Regions from separate parts of the Shouchella phoenicis genome, predicted to be linked through region 2. Evidence: riboswitches for the same ligand, from Rfam matches in the RefSeq annotation. Region 2 holds a riboswitch; the other holds the start of a gene.
The links. Region 2 has a riboswitch for thiamine pyrophosphate ahead of thiD (bifunctional hydroxymethylpyrimidine kinase/phosphomethylpyrimidine kinase). Riboswitches for the same ligand answer to the same signal wherever they lie in the genome.
Positions count from the first base shown of each region.

Region 1 (8,140 bases), 1.7 Mb from region 2:
TTTCTTCACACGATTTGGTCTTGTTGCAGCTAAATGCCAGGCCACCGCACCGCCCCAATCATGCCCAATGACAATCGCACGCTCTCTTTTAAAAAAGTCAATCATCGCTTCACAGTCATCGCGCAGTTCATCAAGTGTATACGATTCAATCGCCTGAGGTTTATCGCTTTCGTTATAGCCTCTTTGATCGGGTACAACAACATAATAACCATTCTCGGCAAGCTCAGTAATTTGATGCCTAAATCCATACCAAAACTCTGGAAAACCATGTAACATTAAAACGAGTTCGCCTTCTTTCGGTCCTGCACAAACAGCATGAAAATGATAGCCATTTGCTTCAATCATACGATGTTCAAGTCGCACCTTACACCACATCCTTTTCGTCATTATTCATCTCTACCCGAATTAGAAACGCATTATGCTCGCCCGTTTCATTATTTTGAAATTTTTCTTGACGGATCTTTCGTCTTCACATATACTATTTTTAACAATCACATACATTCCTTCAAAGGGGAGTAGCTGCAAGTTTCTATAACTTGAACCAAAGTCGTCATTACGTGGAGAAATTCCACCGGCTTTGTTTGGCATGATATACATAATGTCTAGCAAGACCTTTGCCTCGTTCGTACAAGGCAGGGGTCTTTTTGTATTCATAAAAAACCTGTTTTTGTCGAACCTAAGGGGTGCAAACAAAGAGAGGCGTGTTGACTATGGATGCAGCTTTATTGTTAGAGTATAGCTGGGTATTACTTGTTCTTATTGCTTTAGAAGGGATTCTTGCTGCAGATAATGCACTCGTTTTAGCTATTATGGTGAAACACTTGCCCGATGAACAACGTAAACGAGCGTTGTTTTACGGCTTAGCTGGTGCATTCGTTTTCCGATTAGCTTCGTTATTTGTCATTTCGTTCTTAGTAGATGTTTGGCAAGTTCAAGCACTTGGTGCCGCATACTTATTATTTATTGCCTTAAATCATTTGTTCCGAAAACATATTGTCAAAAAACAGGAGCAAGCCGCTGGGATAACCAAAGTGAAAAAAGGCAGTGGGTTCTGGACAACGGTATTTAAAGTTGAAATTGCTGACATTGCATTCGCAGTTGATTCAATCTTAGCTGCTGTCGCGCTTGCAACTGCACTAACACCTACAGGACTTGGAACCGTTGGAAGCATGGATGTCGGACAGTTTGTCGTTGTTTTCTTAGGCGGATTTATCGGTCTTCTAATCATGCGTTTCGCTGCTTCAAAATTTGTTGTGCTTTTACAAAAACGACCTGGACTCGAAACAGCTGCTTTCATTATCGTCGGCTGGGTAGGCGTAAAGCTCGCTGTGCAAGTTCTGGCTCATGATGCAATAGGTGTCATTCCGCATGAATTTCCACACTCAACAGGTTGGAAACTATTCTTCTACAGTGTACTTGTCTTAATTGTGCTTGGCGGATGGTTCTTATCTAAAAAACCAAGCGAGGGAGAAGAAACGAAAACGGAAATCGAAAAACGAGCAGAAAAACAAGTCGAAGGTTAACCAATACGTTTGAAGCATGGTTTAAGCGCCATGCTTTTTTTACGTAAAAAGAATTGAATAATCTGTCAATGTATGGTTCACTAATAAAGAACCACTAGGGGCGTCTTATGACTGAGAAAAGCTTAGCTTTGACCCTTTGAACCTGATCTGGTTAATACCAGCGTAGGGAAGTGGAGCTGCAGCGCTATTTGCTGACACTCCTTTAGGGTCCTCCCTTTGTGAACAAAAAAGGAGGTCATTTTTTATGCGTTTTAGTAACGAGTTAAGACAGAAAGCAAACCCCGTATTTGAAGCAATTCTTCAGCATCCATTTGTTCAAGGCATCGGGAAAGGTACGTTAGAGCCTGAAGCTTTAATCCACTACGTCAAACAAGATTTTGAGTACTTAAACACGTTTATGCAAATTTATGGATTAGCGATTAACAAAAGCACATCAAGAGACGATATTGCCATGTTTAATGAGCAAATTTCGTTTATTCTCCACAGCGAAATTCACCCGCACAATAATTTTTGCCGAGTCGCAGGAGTCTCTTATGACGATTTGCACCACGAACCATTAGCACCAACTGCCCATCATTACACAAGGCATATGCTTGATGTTGCTCAAAAAGGATCGTTGGCAGATGTTCTAGCTGTGTTACTTCCTTGCCCATGGACTTATCAAGTGATTGGCGATTATTTATACGAAACCTTCCAACCTACAGAAGACCATCCGTTTTTCGAATGGATCTCTTTCTATCGTTCCGGTGGCGAGATGAGCGTTACAACCGTTTTTTGTAACCGCCTCGATGAACTCGCAAAGGATACGACAGCAGCTCAAAAACAGGACATGCTTGATCATTTTTTGAAAAGCTGTCAATTAGAATACGCCTTTTGGGAAATGGCGTACACGAAAGAATCATGGCCTGTGTCGCTTGAGGCTGTTACATGACGCACGTATGGTATGCAAGCTATGGATCGAACATGCTTGAAGAGCGTTTTCTTTGTTATATTCAAGGTGGGCGACCTAATGGCTCATTAAAAATAGAACGAGGAGCTCGGGATCGTACCCCTCCTCTTTGCTCGACCCCGTTTCGGTTACCCTATGATCTCTATTTTGCAAAGGAGCAAACAAAATGGGGGCTTGGAGGAGTCGCTTTTATTCGGAATAAGGTCAATCCACACACGCACACGTATTCGAAAGCTTACCTTATTACAACCGAGCAATTTATCGATGTTGTAAAACAAGAAAATCAGCTCGATGTTCTTTCAATCGATTTTGACGAATTATACAAAAAAGGTTCACTCACACTAGCAGACGGTTGGTATAACAAACTGGTTGTAGCTGGCTTTATGAACGATCTACCCGTTTTAACATTTACCTCCGATCAGGATTGGCCGCAAAGTCAGGAAACCAAGCCTGCTTCATCATATGAACAAACCCTTTTAAAAGGATTACTCCAGCTAGACGTAACAAAAGAAGAGGCAGTCTCGTATTTAACTTCTCATTATCCACAATGAAAAAAACCGGTCTCGGCATATGCCAGACCGGTCTCTTCTCACGATTAATATTCAGACCCATTATCTGTTTGTTTCGCTAAAACTTCCAGAACAGCTTGATAAACAGCCCCCTGGTATTCATTTCCAGCATTCGCATCAAGCTTCACACCAAAATTAAGGTCAATGTACTGCCCCTCGTCAAGCTGCCAAAATTCATTATCCGTTCCTGATTGCGCTCCATCCCCTAAGAAAAGCTCACCAGTGTTTTGGTCGTAATCACTTTCATCCACTAATGCAACTAAAACCTCAACATCATCGGAACCTGCATTCGATGCAGCTGAAAACGTCTGAACTTCATTCGTTACGCCGTTGAAAAGTTGATCCAAACGGTACTGTGCATCTTCATAAACATCTCTTCCTGGAGCGACAGTATACTTAAGCGCAATATACCCGACTTTGTAAGCGTCAATTGGCACTTCTAAGTTAACGTTGTGTGCATAAGTCGCTTGCAAGTGTGTATCAAGGGTCCCCGTATTTTCAACGGACAACCAATCCCCAAAGATGAGTTGAGATGGTGCAAAGTTTGACGCTTCCACAATTGATCCATTGATGTCTTCACCATTGTTTAACTCCAACGTTCCCCCTTGAATCTCACCAGTTGCTTCCACTGAATCTGTGAACCAGGCAAATGACCCTGTTGATGTCGCTGTAAAAACTAATGCTCCTGCGAATGCCGTACCTAGTAATGAGAGTTTAAGTGCTTTCTTTTTCATAAAGTTGCTCCTCCTCAGGTTTCTTATGGTTTTTTTGCGTAAATTCCATGATGGTTATAATGAGAAAAATGACTAAAGGAATAAAAACAACATAGCGCATATCAACATTATTTTGAATTGACTCGGAGATCAGCCCGATTTTTGGTATCGTGAAGCGGTGAACACCTACAATTTGCTCATCAACAATGGGGAGTCGATCTTCAATAGAGTTATTATCTCCCTTCGTTGTGTAAAAGGTTTTCCCGTCTTCCCTTTCTTCACCAACAATTCGATGGGTAAACAAGCGGCGTTCTGGCGTCATATACGTGACGACATCCCCATTTCTTACGTCTTCATTTTGTTCGATAATAATCACGTCGCCGGCATGAAACGTCGGCTCCATACTATTGGACAACACGGTAAAAGAAGTGTAGCCAAATAGTTCGATTCCTGCGCCTTCTTCGCCATTACTTTGCATAAAAACAAGCAACACAACGAAGAACAGAAATGAAAAGATCGTCATAAGCACTAAGCGGATACTTGTCCAGATTTTTTTTGCCATATGTTACACCCTTAGTAAGAAGGGGAGACGCTCTCCCCCGCATATTCTTTTATGATGCTGGAATTGACGCCACAACAGGTTGACCAATTGGTAGGTCCGCAATTGCCTGTTCAGACACATACGTTCCAAATGGGACACGGTACACTTCAGATGAATCATCTTTATTCGTGAAGACCATATAGCCACCATATAATCCTTGTCTCGCAATTTTCGGTGCAACTAAGAAACTATTGCTCGTAACTGTTTCACCAGCTGGAACGGTAATCGACTTATTTGTCTGCAACGTCATCCCACTTGCTCCTGCTGGTAGCGTGCCGTTCACAGCTTCAAATTGGGTTTGAACCGTAAATGATTTTGCTTCGTCACCTGTATTTGAAATACGAAGGCTTTGAAGCTCACGAATATTTCCTGTTGCCGTGCTCACTGGTCCAAAGCTTAGTGCGCCTGTACGGTCAGGGATTATCGTTAGTAAGCTATCTTCAACATGTAAAGCGTCCATCGTTGATTGGAACATCATTGTTGAATCAATCGCCGCTTGTGGATCTACACGACCAGCACCTACCTCAAAGACATTGTAATCATTCGTTAATGGTACAGATGTGTTCATTAATTTGGTTTTCACTTCTGCTGGCGTTAACCCTTCATTTGCTTGAAGCATTAGCGCTGCGATCCCCGCTACGTGAGGGGAAGACATGGATGTACCGGAAGATCTTCCATATGAAAATTCATAATCACCGATAAACTCCGGTCCAGACATGTAGCTTGGAACAGTTGACAATACATCTACACCAGGGGCTACTACTTCTGGTTTAATTGCGGCTGTATAATTCACAGGACCTCTCGAGCTAAAATCAGCCAGTGTGTCGCCAATTGTCGTGAAAGCACTCATATCACCAAACGTTACCGTTGAATCTTCATTGAGTAAGTCGACAATCGCTCTACCTTGTTCATACGTGAGTGAGAAACCTGGAATATAACCACGGCTCGCCCCAACATAAACAGGATTATGACCTGCACCTGGAAGATTGTTATAAATAATAATACCGGCTGCACCAGCATCTTTTGCATTGGCAATTTTATCGACAAATGCAAGATCTCCTCTAGCGACAATTGCAACTTTGCCTTCTACATCAATTTCTGCAAACTCTTGCACGCGTCCCAATCCAGCTTCAACAAGTTCGAACGTTTCTCCAGTAAATTCTTCAAGAGAGGTTTCGAATGATTCTGAAATAACACGCAAATCTCCAGCCAACGTTTGATTCGCTACATTGTACTCGCTTGTAAATTCAGGCACTTCAATTGGCACATTGCTCGCACCTACTGAAATAGGCAAAGCGGCAGAACCAGGAGCTCCAATTGTGTATAGCCCACTTCTTCCACTATTACCTGCTGACGTGACAACCGTTACGCCTGCTAAGACCGCATTATTTGTTGCGATGCCCGTTGGTGCAATCGGATTATTCGTTGCGCTTCCTAACGAAAGGTTAATCACATCCATTCCATCTTCAACAGAGCGCTCAATTCCTGCAATGACACCAGAGGTCGCACCAGAGCCATATGGTCCAAGAACACGATAAGCATAAAGATCTGCATCAGGTGCTACACCAGTGACTGCGTACTCAGACTCATTTTCGCCTGTACCGTTCGTTGTTCCACTTACGTGCGTACCATGACTGGTGTAATAAGAACGGTTACCACTATCAAACTCTGGTAAACCTGATGCTAACCAATCTTCATATGTTGCTTCCATTGGGTCATCATCATCATCGACAAAGTCATATCCGCCTTTATAGACATCTTTTAAATCTGGATGGTTGTAGTCGACACCTGTATCAAGTACACCAATCTTGATACCTTCTCCCGTTAACCCGTCAATATGTAAATCGTTTACTCCTAAGAAAGGAATGCTATCTACCATTGTCGCGTCTACTGGTTCATCGTGTTCTTTTGTATCAACTGGATGGATTAGTTCGACTTCTTCATCGTTGTAAATCGCTTTTATTTCTTCATATTGCAGCAACTCTTCCACTTTATTTGCTGGTAACGTAAGCGCTGCACCATTAAAAATTGTCGTATAAGTAAAATTTACAGTGTAATCGATTTGATCTTGTTCTTGTTCAGAGAAAACATCGCCTAAAATTCCTGCGAACGTTTCTTGTGACTGCTCAACGTTCTCTTGTGCCTCTTCTTCCGACAACGCTTCGCCTTCCTCTTCAGCTAACGCGAGCGCCACTTGTTCTGACAACTCTTCTAGTTCGACAATAATCGAAACTTCTTCTTCACTATCAAGATCAATTGATTCAGGTAAGAGAAGCTTTCCATCGAGATTTTCCTCAGCTTTTACTTGCAAAGACGGCAAAGTAAAAGAACTCGCAACCATACAAAAAGACAGTGCAACTACAGACAATGTCTTTGTACAGTTTAATTGTGTCGTTTTTTTCAAATGCGGTCACCCTTTCAAACGATTATTGTCTTGCTTAATCGAATTATATCGAAAATGCAGAAAACAACAATTATTTTTTCAATTCTTTTACTTATTTGCCAAACCATTTTTATTCTGTGACAAAAGTCTGAAATAATCGACAATTATACCGATAAATTACACATTATTTCAACATTTCCGTATTTCCCAATATCGATTATCCAAACCTTGACTAAAAAAAAACCATTCTATATACTCACTTTTTGTAGAACGTATTTCCCTAAAATATTGGGAATAAAAGTAAGGTACTTAGTCCTACTTACTTATCTCAAATATTGGGGATTGTATCCGTCGTTCATTGTGATAGACTTGTTCTTTTAGATTACTTGAAAAGAGGGAAGATCGTGGCACAACAACAGAAAACAGGCTTCTTCTCGCGCACGTTTAATCGAATGTTAAACGGTGTGGAATGGCTTGGTAATAAATTGCCTCACCCAGTTACGCTGTTTGCGATTTTAGCTGTTCTCGTTATTATTGCGTCAGCTATTTTTTCAGCATTAGATGTAACCGTTGATGACCCTACTCAGCCCGGCGAAACCTTGCAAGTTGAAAACTTGTTAAGTGCTGATGGGATTCAATACTTATTCACAAGCATGGTTGATAACTTTATTAACTTTGCTCCATTAGGCGTCGTGCTTGCAACAATGATTGGAATTGGTGTAGCAGAGCGAAGCGGATTAATTGGGGCCGCCCTTCGAGGAATCGTTACATCTGTACCGAAACGACTTGTCACAGCAGCTTTAATATTTGCTGGTGTTCTATCAAGTATGGCTGTCGACGCAGGATATGTGATTTTACCTCCACTTGGAGCGTTAATTTTCTTATCACTCGGACGTCACCCACTCGCTGGTATTGCCGCAGCATTTGCAGGGGTATCTGCCGGTTTCGGGGCAAATATTTTTGTCACGTCACTCGATCCATTACTTGGCTCACTCACAATGGAAGCCGCAGCAACGGTTGATCCAGAGTACGCAAGTGGCCTTAATTATCTAATGAACTATTACATCATGGTCGCTTCTGTTTTCTTACTAACGATTGTCGGAACATTTGTTACAGAGAAGATCGTTGAGCCACGATTAGGAACGTTTAAAGGAAAAGCAGAAGAAGGCGAAGAAATTACGTACCTTTCTAAAGTTGAGAAAAAGGGATTGGTGTATGCCGCCTTAACAATTGTCGGACTTATTGCGCTAGCATTGCTACTCGTTGTTCCTGAATGGGGACCGTTACGTGGAGATGGCGATAGTCCAATACTAAATTCACCATTTATGGACGCACTTGTTGCGATTCTTTTATTCATTTTCCTTATCCCAGGAATTGTTTACGGCATTGTTACAAAAGAAAT
Region 1 is NZ_JBDFMQ010000001.1:3,059,396-3,067,535, forward strand. It holds gene ABC361_RS16425 (alpha/beta fold hydrolase) at 1-363, opposite strand, end outside; yybP-ykoY riboswitch at 499-667, shown strand; gene ABC361_RS16430 (TerC family protein) at 711-1,523, shown strand; TPP riboswitch at 1,610-1,709, shown strand; gene tenA (thiaminase II) at 1,768-2,454, shown strand; gene ABC361_RS16440 (hypothetical protein) at 2,451-3,023, shown strand; gene ABC361_RS16445 (TasA family protein) at 3,068-3,775, opposite strand; gene ABC361_RS16450 (signal peptidase I) at 3,756-4,316, opposite strand; gene ABC361_RS16455 (S8 family serine peptidase) at 4,366-6,759, opposite strand; gene ABC361_RS16460 (AbgT family transporter) at 7,191-8,140, shown strand, end outside.
Region 1: it holds a riboswitch for thiamine pyrophosphate, as region 2 does, so the genes downstream of both, tenA (thiaminase II) here and thiD (bifunctional hydroxymethylpyrimidine kinase/phosphomethylpyrimidine kinase) in region 2, are expected to answer to the same signal.

Region 2 (8,140 bases):
AAATTGAAACATGCACGCATAGCTGTAAGAGGGTATAAAGCTATTGCTGCATTAAAGAAAGAACGAATTGCTTATGAGGTTGCGTCAGAGGATGGTACAACTCAAGGTTTACTACATAAATTAGATTCTATCGATTTCAACCAGCAAAAGGTGATCGTTCAACTGTATGGCATTGCTTCACCGGAAATGGAAGCATTTTTTGAAAAGAAGAAGGCTATGCTTACAACTTGGTTGCCCTATCACCACCATGCGCCTGATGATAGCGTAGTGGATCAACTTTTGAATGAGGTGATAGAAGAGAAGCGGTATCAGGCAATTTGTTTTACTTCTGCGTTACAAGTAAAAGCATTGTTTGCATATGCTAAGAGACAGGAGCATGAAGAAGATTTGAAGAGCTGTTTTGAAACAGATGTCATTGCAACGGCGGTTGGCAAAGTGACCGCAGAGGCACTAACAGAGTCTGGTGTTTCAAGAGTCGTCTTTCCAGAAAAAGAGCGAATGGGCGCAATGGTCATCCATTTAGGGAAGTATATAGAGCAATATAGATGAAAAGCTTGTTGTCTACTTTAGACAACAAGCTTTTTTTAATCTTCTTTAGGTGGTTTATTTGTTTTGTATGTCTTCTTTTTCGCTTTTTTTTCATTTAATTTCTTTGGACGTTCTTCACTTTTTTTCTTTTTTCGTTCTTCTTTTAATCGTCTTTTTTCCGCTCGTTCTTGTTTACTTTTAAATTGGCGTAGCTCAGCAATTTCTCTTAATAAGCGTCTCTGATTGACTTCTTTTTTTAAATGTTCATGGCGCAATGCTTTAAATAAGGAAACGACCATTAGCAACATAATAATAGAAAATGGAAATGCGACGACAATCATTGTATTTTGCAACCCTTGTAAACCGCCACTATATAACAAAACTGCTGCGGTTGTTGACATCAGAATGCCCCACAGAATTTTTATTTTCGTTGGCGGATTAAGGGAACCATTAGTCGATTGGCTACCTAAAACATGTGTAGCCGAATCGGCAGAAGTAATAAAAAAGACAGCGATTAAGAAGATCGTTATATAGGAAGAAATGGTACTAAACGGCATGGTTTCCAATACTCCGAAGAGAGCTTCTTCCTCTGCTAAGGATGAAATCGCAGCTAACCCTTGTGATTCAATTGAGATTGCTGTGCCGCCTAAAAATGAGAACCAGATAAACCCTACGATAGGAGGAACAAGTAATACACCAATAACAAACTCTCTTAACGTTCGCCCTCGTGATACACGAGCAATAAATGTTCCGACATATGGAGACCAAGCCATCCACCATGCCCAATAGAAAAGTGTCCATGCGTTAATCCATTCACGATGCTCAGAGCTATTTGGTGCAATATTAAAACTTAACTCAGGTAATGATTGTATGTATTGTCCGAGTGTATTTGTAAACAAATTAAGTGAGTATAGAGAAGCGCCGAAAATCATGAAGAACAATAACATGAGCATAACTAAGACCATATTCATGCTACTCAATACTCGAATTCCTTTATCTAAACCGGTACTCGCGGAAAGTAAAAACAATACAGTGATAACGATAATAATGACGAGCTGTAATCCAAAACTGTTTGGGAATTCTGTTAAAAAAGAAATTCCACCGTTCATTTGTGCCGCACCAAATCCTAACGTTGTTGCAATTCCTGATAAAGTTGCAACAATGGCAATAACATCAATCATTTGTCCCCAGAATCCTTTAGGGTTAATGAGTGGAGAAAGAGTGGCACTTATTAAGCCTGGCATATCCTTGCGAAAGTTAAAATAAGCGAGGCAGATCGCTACAATGGCATAAATTGCCCAACCATGAAAACCCCAATGCAAGAAGACATATTTTAACGATTCTAACGCCGCTTGACCTGTATTCTCATCTGCTGTAGGTGCTTCAATTGCGTAATGGGCAATTGGCTCAGCTGCACCGAAAAACAAAAGTCCAACTCCGAGACCGGCACTAAACAAAAAGGCGAACCACGTTAAATAGCCGTACTCAGGTCGATCATCTTCTTTTCCTAAGCGCAGTTTTCCAAAAGGACTTACAACAAAAAACAAACAGACTAATAAAAAGATCGTAACGACAATCAAATAATACCAGCCAAAAACATCGGCGATAAAATTTCGGACGGTTGCGGTTACAGATTCTAGCTGAGAAGGAAAAATAATACCAATTGCAACAAAGATGATTAAAATTCCCAGTGTCCAATAAAAAACATTTGTCAGTTTACCGACAGGTTTATTCTCCAATGAAATGTCTCCTTACCTAAATATGTATTAAATGGGCATAAGCAGATTATAAAGATCAATTGCTTGTATGTCTATTTTTTAAAGAGAATCTAGACAAAAAAATGAAAAGACGTATTATTTTGTGAATGTTGTATGGATTTTTTGTGGTAAGAACGTAAAAAAATGTTGGGTTCTGCTTATAGTAAATCCATACACGAAGAAAATTGGGTCTTTTATCTCAGTACATGCATGTCGACCACACAATCAAAGTATGTGCACGCAGCATACGATTTATAAGCTGTTCATATACAGCAATAAAATAGGAGGAGCTATAAATATATGGATTATTTTAATTGTGATAACATTCAACGTTTTTCGAGAACTCCTCGTAATGGAGGAGGTTTTCTCCCTGGATCAGGCCCAACAGGACCGACCGGCCCGGTAGGCCCAACAGGACCTCCTGGTGGAGGAACTGGGATAACGGCAATAACAGGTCCAACGGGTCCAACAGGACCGACTGGTCCAACGGGAGCGCCTGGTATCACTGGGGTAACAGGTATCGGATTAGATAATATTATTCCATTTAATGAACTTGTGCGACCTAGTTTAGTAGCAGGTCAGTTCACCTCATTTAACGGAAGCGTCTATCAAGTGCTAGTGAACGCACCTGCAGGTGTTCCAGGAACATCACCTGAATATGAACTCATTATTGGTGATGGGGGAGCAACTGGGATTACAGGCATTACAGGTCCCATAGGTCCAACAGGCCCAACGGGATTAGATGGAGTCACAGGCCCAACAGGTCCAGTAGGTCCAACGGGATTAGATGGAGTCACAGGTCCAACAGGTCCAACAGGTCCAATCGGTCCAACGGGATTAGATGGAGTCACAGGTCCAACAGGTCCAATCGGTCCAACGGGATTAGATGGAGTCACAGGTCCCGTAGGTCCAACAGGCCCAACCGGATTAGATGGAATAACAGGTCCCATAGGTCCAACAGGCCCGACCGGATTAGATGGAATAACAGGTCCCATAGGTCCAACAGGCCCGACCGGATTAGATGGGATTACAGGCCCAACCGGTCCAATCGGTCCGACTGGTGTAACGGGACTAGGCCTGGATGGTGTGACCGTTTTTGATCCAGCAACTGCTCCAGCATTGACGGCGGGACAGTTAGTGTCATTTGAAGGTTCTGTTTACCGCGTCTTAGTGGATGCTCCAACAGGAACACCAGGTGCATCAGCTGACTTTGAATTAGTCCTTCCTGGCCTTGGAGTCACGGGTCCAACAGGCCCAGCAGGTCCAACAGGTCCGGCAAGCCCTACAGGTGAAGCGCTAACGTCTACGTATGCATTCGGTACGAATGGCGGATCAACAATTGCAGTTATTCTTGGAGGTACGACGGTTCCGGTTCCTGATAATCAGCTAGCCGCAGGAATTACGGCAACAGGAGATGGATTTACAATTGACACAGCAGGAACGTATAGTATTTCTTATAATGTAAATCTTACAGCTGGACTGTTGTTAGGATTACGACTTACTGTTAACGGAACACCACTTGCTTCTTCGGAAGTATCTCCGGGTGTGGCTGTTACGAATATACCAGGGAATGTTGTAGCAGATTTAGCAGCTGGTGATTTAATTGAGCTTGAGTTATTTGGATTGTTAGGTGCCGCTGTTTTAGTGGATGGCCAAGGTGCAGCATTAAGAATTGTACGAATCGCATAATGGTAGAAAAAAGGCTTACCGAATAAGTGGTAGGCTTTTTTCTACTTATTAAAGGTGGTTTTAAAGGGGAGTTGTATTGGAGTGGAGGCGGTGTGCCCAATGGTTTGTCGGGCCATATCCGTGTCCTATATTTAACGAATAGGCAATGGCAGAAGATGTATAGTGCTTTGCTTTCTGAACAGCTTTAAAAACAGAAGTCTCTTTTGCTAATTCTGCGCTAATGGCGGCAGAAAACGTACATCCTGTTCCATGTGTGTGCTTTGTATCCGTTCGTGGTGCGTCAAGAGTATGATAGCCATCGCTCGCGCTATAGAATACATCTATGGCATCTCCTTGGAGGCTCCCCCCTTTGACAACCGTGCAAGTAGCGCCAAGTTCATGAACAATTCGTTTGGCTGCTTTCTTCATATCGTCAATGGATGCTATCTTGAATTCAACTAAATCTTCTGCTTCCGCAATATTTGGTGTAACGATGGTGGCTAGAGGAACTAGCGTATCTCGCAAAAACGAACGTACATCTTTTTCAAGTAGGGAATCGCCATTCTTAGCCATCATAACTGGATCGCAAATGTATGGAACGTTCGTAAGCTTAGCCAGTTTATTACTTAAAAGCGTCATCATGTCTTTTTGCGCAATCATGCCTGTCTTAATGGCGTGAGGACAAATATCCTCCAGCACTGCATCTAACTGCATTTCAATCATCTCAATTGGAAGGTGATGAATGCCTCTAACACCAGTTGTGTTTTGTGCCACAATCGATGTCAAGACAGACATGCCGTAAACCTCTAGTTCTTGAAACGTCTTAATGTCAGCTTGAATTCCCGCTCCACCTGTTGGGTCTGTACCGGCTATTGTCAGTGCACGACGTACTGATTCCATTATATATTCCATCCTTTCAAAACAAAAAAACGACCGCATAGAAAGAGGCGGCCGTTTTTTTGAGCAATAGTCATTGCTTTCCCACTTCCCTACGCTAGTTTTACCTAGATCAGGTTGAAGAGTTAAAGGTTTCCCTTTTCTCAGCATTCATGCACCCCTAGTGGAATTTATTTTATACAGTTTGTGCGAATCTTATGAGTTGACTGCGTCTTTTAATTGCTTACCAGGCTTGAACGCAGGGTTTTTAGTTGCTGGAATTTCGATTTCTTCTCCTGTTTGCGGGTTGCGTCCTTTTCTTGCTGAACGTTCTCTAACTTCGAAGCTACCAAATCCAACAAGTTGAACTTTCCCTCCGTTTACTAGAGAATCCGTAATACCTTCAAATACAGCGTCAACTGCTTTTGACGCGTCCTTTTTAGAAATTTCTGCTTGCTCGGAAACTGCATTAATCAGATCTGTTTTGTTCATCTGTAAAAACTCCTTTTCTTTACATAGAATAACGTATTATTCTTTTACACGAGAATAATATGTATACTTGAAATCCGCTTTTAAAGCGGGCAGACGTTACTGCCTGCCCTTAATTTACTCATGAATCCTGCTACTGTCAAGCTAAAAGCAGTAATTTTAGCCAGTTAAGCAATAAAAATAGACTTATGAATCAATTTTTGGCGATTCATGTTGAATGAAGCGTTACACTTTCTTTACCCTAATGTTGCTAATCATTAAACCAGATAAACAAATCATAAAAATAACAAAAAATGTTTCGGGTAATTGGTCATTAAAGAGTGTTGAAAAAGCTAGGATACATCCTGCGCCAGTAATCGGTAATCCAATAAATTCATTGGGAGAATCTGTAATGTTAAAGCGTGCAAGTCTTAAAGCACCACATAAAATAAATAGAACAACGGCAAGTCCACCTACAAAGCTCAATGGCATTAATGTGGCTTGCTGAACGAGTAGAGCAGGGGCTACACCAAATGACACGAGATCACTTAAGGAATCAAGTTGTTTTCCGAGTTCTGATTCAATTTTTAATCGTCTAGCTACCATTCCATCAAAGCGATCAAATAAAGCCGCGAGAGCGATAAATAAAAATCCGTACCAAATACTTCCTTGTAAAATAAACATAATTGCGGTTATCCCAAGGCCTAAATTAATTAGCGTTAATCCATTCGCAATTTGACCTTTAATTTTTTTGCGAGTCGAGACTAATTGATTTAATAAGAACACGTACATTTCACCTCTTTTCGAGTTTATTTACGTGCTATAATACCAAAGTATACCATAAAAAAGCGGGCAATGATGCAAAAAAGCGTTAAAGGTGATGAGATGAAAAGGAAATTTTTTCAAATGAGTATAGAACTAACAAATCGTCAGTGGAGTTCCAATCTGTTAAAACAATTTACGAAATCAAAGCTCAGTAAACCGTTTATACCAATGTTTATTAAAACATATAAGATTAAGCATGAAGAAGCAATTTTGCCATATAAAGAACATGGGAGTTTACATTCGTTTTTTACGAGGCAAATCAACATGGAAAATCGGCCGATTAATCAAGAAGAGAAGAGTGTTGTTTCACCAGTTGACGGAAGATGTGAAGAGGCGGGAGAAATTAAACAAGATGCAACGTTTGTTGTCAAGGGGCAAAGCTACCGCCTGGAAGATATGCTGCAGTCTGAAGCAAAAGCCAAGCAATTTGAGGGCGGTACGTATGTCATTCTCTATCTAAGCCCAAGTGATTATCATCGAGTTCATAGTCCAATGAATTGTCACTTGTCCGAATCAACCACGCTAGGAAGCCGCTCCTATCCTGTGAATGAGCCTGGGTTAAAGTATGGAAGAAAACCTCTGTCGCACAATTATCGTATCGTCAATGACTTGTATCAAGGTGCAATTCAATATGCGATGATTGAAGTCGGGGCAATGAATATAAATTCAATTGTTCGAACGAAAGCAGGGAGTGTATGGGAGAAAGGCGAAGAAGTCGGGTATTTTTCTTTTGGTTCTACGGTTATTTTATTGTTTGAGAAAAATGCATTTTCACTAGCGCTACATGATAAAAATGTAAAAGTAGGCGAAAAGATTGGGACGTTGCAACCAAATAATAGCCATTCTCTCGAGAAAACGAACGTCCGTAAAGCTTTATGAGTGAGTTCCTTCATTCATGAGGCTTTTTTTATCGAACTAAGCGGATGTTTATTTAAAAAAGCGGACATAAATCATGATTTATGTCCGCTACTGTGCGTGGTCCTATTCATTTTTTGCAGGTGAGGCTTTTTCATTATCATAATAAGGCTTCATTTCATCTCTCACCGACTTTTTCGACATAGGGATCCCTATCCGGTAAGCTGATCTAGAAATCAGTAGCGCCGCAACAGGAGTTGTCAAAAAGACGAATAAAATCGTGAGGAGTAATTTGCCGATAAAGAGATCATGCTCATACAGAAAATAGACAAAGGTTGACGTCATGATTAAAATAACGCTTGCTGTTGCATTTTTTCCAGTTGCATGAAGGCGAGAATAGACATCCGGAAAACGAATGAGACCTATACCCGCAGAGAGACTAAAAAACGTTCCTACAGATAGCAAAATGATGATTACCCATTCAGTCGCGGTCAAATAAATTCCCCCTTTCTAGAAACTTAGCAAGCGCAACAGAACCAATAAATGCAAGAATTGCTACTACAAGCACAACTTCTGTATAGGCCATTGTATCTTGAAGAATCATTAAAATCCCAACAAACCCAATTAACATTAAACCAAGTGTATCAAGAGCGGCGATTCGATCTGAATGTGTTGGCCCGATAAAAACACGGATGATGCATAATAAAGCTGCTCCACATTTTATCAATAAGAGCCAGGAGAGAATTGTTTCAAACATTATCTCCGTGTCACCTCCAGTATTCCACGTTCAAATGTATTTTGAACAGAATGAATGATCTCATCTCTATTCCGTGCGTCAAGGGCATGCACGAATATCACATTTGAATCAAGAGAAAATTCAATTGATAATGTTCCTGGTGTCAATGTCATCATGACGGCGAACATTGTTTTTTCTGTTTCTGTTTCCAATCGAGTAGGGACCGCTACGATGCCTGGTGCAACGTCCATTTTCGGACTTAATGCGGTTTTCATTACACTCACATTTGCGATGGCCAGTTCTTTCATAAAAATTAAAATCAACTTAATAAGTGACCATACTCGAGCAAAGTAAAATTCGTATCCTTTAAACCGAATTAGTACAAGAACAACGAAAAAACCAATCGTATACCCTACGACAAAATCGA
Region 2 is NZ_JBDFMQ010000001.1:1,403,590-1,411,729, forward strand. It holds gene ABC361_RS07640 (uroporphyrinogen-III synthase) at 1-549, shown strand, start outside; gene ABC361_RS07645 (BCCT family transporter) at 585-2,267, opposite strand; gene ABC361_RS07650 (BclA C-terminal domain-containing protein) at 2,586-3,974, shown strand; gene thiD (bifunctional hydroxymethylpyrimidine kinase/phosphomethylpyrimidine kinase) at 4,035-4,853, opposite strand; TPP riboswitch at 4,923-5,022, opposite strand; gene ABC361_RS07660 (HU family DNA-binding protein) at 5,046-5,321, opposite strand; gene pssA (CDP-diacylglycerol--serine O-phosphatidyltransferase) at 5,544-6,089, opposite strand; gene ABC361_RS07670 (phosphatidylserine decarboxylase) at 6,183-7,001, shown strand; gene mnhG (monovalent cation/H(+) antiporter subunit G) at 7,104-7,472, opposite strand; gene ABC361_RS07680 (Na(+)/H(+) antiporter subunit F1) at 7,459-7,734, opposite strand; gene ABC361_RS07685 (Na+/H+ antiporter subunit E) at 7,734-8,140, opposite strand, start outside.